Regions from separate parts of the Stenotrophomonas sp. C9D9 genome, predicted to be linked through region 1. Evidence: riboswitches for the same ligand, from Rfam matches in the RefSeq annotation. Region 1 holds a riboswitch; the other holds the start of a gene.
What was found. A riboswitch is a leader RNA that binds a small molecule or an ion and turns the genes downstream of it on or off. The one in region 1 is predicted to bind cobalamin.
Positions count from the first base shown of each region.

Region 2: another riboswitch for cobalamin. It lies ahead of ACXI0D_RS10915 (epoxyqueuosine reductase QueH); the one in region 1 lies ahead of btuB (TonB-dependent vitamin B12 receptor).

Region 1 is NZ_JBSZIF010000004.1:885,289-888,640, forward strand. It holds gene ACXI0D_RS09495 (GAF domain-containing protein) at 1-20, shown strand, start outside; gene ACXI0D_RS09500 (TfoX/Sxy family protein) at 17-379, shown strand; gene ACXI0D_RS09505 (histidine phosphatase family protein) at 430-1,008, opposite strand; cobalamin riboswitch at 1,151-1,373, shown strand; gene btuB (TonB-dependent vitamin B12 receptor) at 1,489-3,330, shown strand.
Region 2 is NZ_JBSZIF010000004.1:1,176,236-1,179,587, reverse strand. It holds gene pncA (bifunctional nicotinamidase/pyrazinamidase) at 1-580, opposite strand, end outside; gene ACXI0D_RS10915 (epoxyqueuosine reductase QueH) at 636-1,322, opposite strand; cobalamin riboswitch at 1,484-1,698, opposite strand; gene ACXI0D_RS10910 (nicotinate phosphoribosyltransferase) at 1,848-3,257, opposite strand; gene ACXI0D_RS10905 (bifunctional nicotinamide-nucleotide adenylyltransferase/Nudix hydroxylase) at 3,321-3,352, opposite strand, start outside.

The sequences.
Region 1 (3,352 bases):
TCGTCGAGGCACTTGGATGAGCGCGCCGAAGCTGCGCAACATCGGCCCCAAGAGTGCAGCCTGGCTGCGCCAGGTCGGCCTGCGCAGCCGCGAGGACCTGGTTGCGATCGGCGCGGTCGGCGCCTTCGTCAAGGTCAAGCGCGCGGGCTTCAAGCCCAGCCTGAACCTGTTGTACTCGCTGGAAGGCGCGCTGCTGGACTGCCACTGGCAGGAACTGAGCGAGCCGCAGCGTGAGGCGCTGGTGCAGGATTACGAAGCACGCATCGCCGCGCACCCTCTGAAGGCGGCCGGCCCCGCTTCGGGTCCGGTGCATGAGCAGCGTTTCGATGCCGACGATGACGCGGAAGACAGCGTGGCCGAGCACACCGACGAGGATTGAGGCACCCGCGTTCCTGGGCATGCCGGCCAGCGGCCGGCACTACCGTCGGGTCAGGGCTGCTGCAGCTCCAGCAGCTCGCCCACCAGCCCGACCTCGCCGCGCTCCAGCCACACCCGCAGACGGGTGCCGTGGTCGATGCGCAATGCCCAGCACAGCGACATCGGCAGGCCACAGACCTGCGACAGCACCATGCGCAGCGGGCCGCCATGACTGACCACCAGCGTCGGCACCGGATCATCATCATCGAGCAGGCGATCCAGCGCGCGCGCGATGCGCCGCTCGAAGTGGCCCCAGCTTTCACCGTTCGGCGGCGGGAATGCATGCGGATCGGCATGGAAGGCCGCCAGTGCGTCCTCCGGCAGGTCGAACAGCGACTGCCCGTCCCAATCGCCGAAATCCAGCTCTTCCCATTCCTCGTCCGCTTCCACGTCCAGCCCACGCGGGGTAGCCAGGGCCATCGCCGTGTGCAGCGAGCGGAGCCGTGGCGAACTGATCACCCGCTCCCACGGCTGCGCGGCGTAGGCATCGACCAGTTCCTGCGGCAGGCGGGCCAGCTGCGGTGGATCGCTGCGGCCATCGAGGAACTCATCGCGACCGTTGCCGGCGTGGCGGACCAGGTCGAGGATCATGCGTGCGTCCTGTACAGGCAACGCGGGAACAGCGGAAAACGGGCGGACATCGGCAACGGCACCACGGGATCGAGGGACCATTCTAAGGGCACAGCAAAGGCAGTCGAGCAGGCTCGACGCTACGGGCCGCCTGTGATGCCGTAGACTGCGCGCACTTCCAGGTGACCTGCGGCCACGGCCGGCAGGTTGAAACGGGAAGCCGGTGACGCGTGATGCCACGCCAGGCCGGCGCTGCCCCCGCAACGGTAAGCACGTCAGTTCCAGGCAACAACGCCACTGTGCCGCAGGCATGGGAAGGCGCCTGGACGGTGGCCTCGCGCCACCCGGCGGCAAGCCCGGAGACCGGCCAGGAAGCCTCAGGTCGCGATGCGGTGGGCATGGCGCTGGATGACCGCAGCCTGCGCTGCGGCGTCGGCGCATGCCTGCCTTCGCGGCTCCTCCCCTTCGCCACGCGGGCGTGCGTGGCACCTGGAGTCCCCCATGAAGCTGCAGTCCCGAATGCTGTCCCTGGCCGTGCTGGCCGCCCTGCCCGCGCTGGCCCAGGCCGCCGATGACACCACCGCGCTCGACCAGATCCTGGTCACCGCCACCCGCACCCCGATCGCCCTGCAGGACAGCATCGCGCCGGCGCAGGTGATCGACCGCGCGCAGATCGAATCCAGCCAGGCCACCTCGCTGCAGGAGCTGCTGCGCGGCCGTGCCGGCATCAACCTGACCAATGCCGGCGGCCTCGGCAAGCAGAGCTCGCTGTTCCTGCGCGGCACCAACTCGGGCCACACCGTGGTGCTGGTCGATGGCGTGCGCATCAACAGTGCCGACCTCGGCCTGGCCATGTACCAGGACCTGCCGCTGGCGCAGATCGAACGCGTGGAAATCGTGCGTGGCCCGCAGTCCAGCCTGTACGGCGCCGACGCCATCGGTGGCGTGATCCAGATCTTCATCCGCCGCAACCAGGGCGATTTTGCTCCGCACGTCCAGCTCGGTGGCGGCAGCAACGGCCTGCGCGAAGCCAGCGGCGGCATCGGTGGTGGCACCGAACGCGGCTGGTTCGGCGCCGACATCGCCTACCAGCATTCCGATGGCATCGATGCCTGCCGTGGCTCGGCGACGCTGTTCGCCGGCTGCTTCGCCGATGAACCCGACCGCGACGGCTACCGCAACCTGTCCAAGAGCCTGCGTGGCGGCTACACCTTCAACGACCAGTGGACCGTGGAAGGCAGCGCGCTGCGCGCCGACGGCAAGAACCACTACGACGGCTATTACAACTACTCCGAGACCCGCCAGCAGGTGCTGGCCGGCAAGGTGCGCTACACCCCGTCCGAGCGCCTGGCGTTCACCGCCAACGTCGGCCGCAGCGACAACGAGTCGGACAACTTCGGCGACTTCGGCGCACGCGGCAGCGCACAGACCCACCGCGACAGCGCCTCGCTGCAGGGTGACTTCACCTTGGCCGAAGGCCAGCTGCTGAGCACCGGCGTGGACTGGAGCGAAGACAACCTGGATGGCAGCAGCGCGGGCTACCTCGTCGACAGCCGCCGCAACACCGGTGTGTTCGTGCAGTACCAGGGCCGCTTCGGCCACCACCAGCTGCAGGCCAGCGCACGCAACGACGACAACCAGCAGTTCGGCAACCACGCCACCGGCAGTCTCGGCTGGGCGATGCAGCTGGACCACGGCCTGCGCCTCAACGCCAGCTACGGCACCGCGTTCAAGGCGCCGACCTTCAGCGACCTGTACGACCCGTGGAGCGGCGTGCCGACGTTGAAGCCGGAGAAGTCCAAGAGCGCCAACCTCGGTGTTTCGCAGCAGGGCCAGGGCTGGCATTGGGGCCTGGACGTCTATGAGACCCGCATCGATGACCTGATCACCTACGACGCGGCAACCTTCAAGATGCAGCAGGTGGAGAAGGCACGCATCCGCGGTGCCGAGCTGACCGGTGGCGTGCTGCTGGCCGGCTTCGACATCAACGCGCAGCTGAGCTACACCGACCCGCGCAACCGCACCCACGGCAGCACCCAGTTCGACAACTGGCTGCCGCGCCGTGCACAGCAGACCGCACGCCTGGACGTCGACCGCCGCTTCGGCGATTTCCGCGCCGGCCTGACCGTGCAGGGTGCGGGCAAGCGCTATGACGATGCGGCCAACGCAGTGAAGGTCGGCGGCTACGGCACGCTGGACCTGCGCGCCGAGTACGCGCTGACGCCGGAGTGGTCGCTGCTGGCACGTGCTGCCAACGTGTTCGATCGCCACTACGAGACGGTGGCGTGGTTCAACCAGCCCGGCCGCGAGTACCAGCTGAGCGTGCGTTACCAGCCGAAGTGAGCGCGACGGTCATGGTAGTGCC
Region 2 (3,352 bases), 290 kb from region 1:
CGTCGTTGGCTTCGGTCACCGGCCGGGTCAGGTCCCACAGGAACTTCACCCGGAAGCCGGACTTCACCGCGTCCTGCGCGCTCCACAGCACGCAGTAGTCACGGGCCAGGCCGCACACGTGCACTTCGCGGATGCGCCGCTCGTGCAGCCAGCCGGCCAGGCCGGTGGCCGGGCGCTCGCCATCGGGGCCGTGGTTCTCGCGGAAGGCGCTGTACGAATCCACCTGTTGGCGCGTGCCCTTGCGCAGGATCACGTCGGCCACCGTCCAGTCCACGCCCGGGTGCAGCGCGGCACCGGCGCTGCCCTGCACGCAGTGGTCGGGCCACAAGGTCTGTGGCTGTGCATGCAGCAGGATGGTCTCAAACGGGCGCTGGCCAGGGTGCTGGCTGGCAAACGAGGCATGGTCGGCCGGGTGCCAGTCCTGGGTCGCCACCACGGTGCGGTAGCGACGCTGTGCCAGCAGGTCGGCAATCGGTGCCACCAGCGCATCGCCCTGGTCGCAGGCCAGCGCACCGCCGGGCATGAAGTCCGGCTGCAGGTCGATCACCAGCAGGGCGACATCGGCGGGCAGGGCGGTCATGGCAGGTCCGGTACAACAGAAGGGGCGACCAGCGTGGCCGCCCCATGCCTGCACGTCAATCGCCCTGCGGCGCCTCAGCGTCCTGCCCGTAGTACAGCAGGCCGATCTTGATCCGTTCGCGCCCGTTCTCGCGGCGGTGGCGGTTGGCATCGCGCAGCGAGTACACGCAGCCGCAGTATTCCTGCTGGTAGAACTGCTCGCGCTTGCTGATCTCGATCATGCGGCTGGCACCGCCGCCCTTGCGCCAGTTGTAGTCCCAGTACTGCAGGCCTTCATAGCGCGACGCGGCGCGAATGCCGCAGTCGTTGATCTGCGCCATGTTCTTCCAGCGCGAGATGCCCAGCGACGAACTGATGGTGTCGTAACCGTGCTCGTGCGCGTACAGCGCGGTGCGTTCGAAGCGCATGTCGAAGCACATCGTGCAGCGGATGCCGCGCTCGGGCTCGTTCTCCATGCCGCGCGCACGGCTGAACCAGTTGTCGGTGTCGTAGTCGCAGTCGATGAACGGGATGTCGTGCTGTTCGGCGAAGCGGATGTTCTCCTGCTTGCGCAGCTCGTATTCCTTCACCGGATGGATGTTGGGGTTGTAGAAGAAGATCGCGTAGTCGATCCCGGAGGCGGTGATCGCCTCCATCACTTCGCCGGAACAGGGCGCGCAGCACGAATGCAGCAGCAGGCGCTTGCCGTCGGCGGGCAGGGTCAGGGTGGGGCGTTGGAGCTCGGTCATCGTCAGGTACCGCATGGACCGCCGGCAACGGCGGTGGCCCATGCATCAGCGCGTGGGTGAACGGGTCTGGCTGGATACCGTGAACAGGACGCGCGCGGCCACACCGCCTGCGCGCGCAGGACGACGGCGGCCCCGGCAACCTCCCCGCGGAGATTCCAGGTCGAGTCAGGGGACGGTCGTGTCCCCCGGCCGGGGCCGGTATTCGGGCTGATGGACACGGGCCGCAGCCCACCTACTACCCGCCGCTTCCCAGGCGTGAGCCCAGTGCTGTTGGCAGGATTCGTTTCCATTCACCGCTGCGGGGCAGCTCCGGAATGGGCGCGCGAAGCGCCTTCACCGGATTCCCGTTTAAATCCCTGCCGCGATGACAACTACGGCAGGGATACCTTCGGCGTGCCCACGGTGGACGCGTTGCTGGCCAGGGTCAAGGGGCATCGGGGTCAGAGCCCGTTGCGCTGCAACGGGATCCGACCCCAGCGGAAGGAAGGGGTCGGATCCCGCTGCCACGCAGCGGGCTCTGACCCCGGTCGGGATGCACCTTCAATGCCCCGCCGCCGCCCGCGCGCGGATCTCATCCAGCCGCTGGTCGTGCAGCAACCGGCCGTTCTCCCACACGGTCACCATCGCGTCCTCGAAGCCGGTTGGCAGCGTGTCGTCACCGCTGGAAGGCAATGCCACCGTGTGCAGGCTGCCGTCATCCAGGCGCCGCAGCAGGCGCATGCGGCCGCGCTTGCTGGTCTTGCCGGCGTCGGTGATCGGGTCCTTGTAGACATCGATCCACTCGCCGTCCACCCGTGCGGCCGAACACTTCAGCGCGAACTTCTGGGTATCGCGGTCCAGCCGCTGCAGCAGCGCACCGCCCATGCCGAAGGCCACGTTGTCGGCGGCGTAGCCGTCGTCGGTGATGCGCTGCAGGATCGCTCGGATCGTGTCCGGGTTGATGCCATCGCCCTGGATCACCCGCACGTGGTTGAGCACGCGGTAGCCCTTGCTGTTGAGGGTGTGGCCGAAGGCTTCATCCAGCCGGCGCAGGCTTTCGGCCACCACCTCCACCGGGTCACCCGAATCGGGGCGGATGACCAGGGTCGCGCCCGAGGCAATCACTTCATCGCGCAGGGTGGTGCCCCAGTGCTCGCTGATCGCGCGGTAGATGTCGTAGCTGTCCGACACCACCGCTACGATCGCACCGGGCTTGCCGAACTGGCGCAGCATGTTGCGGTAGGCGTCCACCTCGCGCTCGCGGCCCCAGCTGGTGATGGTGCTGTGCTCGGCGGCGGGAATCGAATGGCCGGCCATCGGCGCGTGATAGTGCGCGCGCGCCAGGCACAGGGCCGAGACGGTATCGGTGCCGAGGAAGTTGACCAGGTGCGCGGCACCGCCCAGCGCGGCCGATTCCAGGCTCGAGACGCCGCGCGCGCCGAAGTCGTGCAGTTTGAACGGCAGCTGCCCCTGCGGGTCGTCGCTGGTCTGCTGCAGGAACGCGGCAATGGTCTGCCGTGCATGCCAGCTGATGGTGGCCACGGTGACCGGGTACCACACGCGCAGCAGCAGCGTTTCCAGGTACGAGGGCACCCAGAACGCGGCCGGATCGGTCGATTCAATGGTCATCAGTGCCTGGTGGGTGGGCACCACGCTGCCCTCCGGCACGGCGCGGATGCGCACCGGCAGGTGGCCGCCAAGCCGGTCGACGATATCGCGCCAGCCGGCCTCGTTGAACGGTTCGCCATGGGCGGCGAATACCGCAGCAGCGTCGTCGATGTCGGCGTGGGTGACCGGCCGTGCCAGGGCGTCCTTGAGGATCGCCTGCAGGCCGAAGAACACCGTGCGATCGTGCAGGCCGCCACGTGATTCCACGTAGAAGAACGTGGCATCGGTACCCGGCGGGTACTGCAGCCAATGGCTGGCCTTGTAGCTGTCGGTGTTGAGGAGAAGATTATCGAGGTAGTGCATGACGGAAGCTCCTTCGCGTCGAGTGACACCGGCGGTCTATCCGCCAGTGGGAAGCCGGGCCGGTCAGCCGCGGCCGAGGAAATACTCCAGGATGT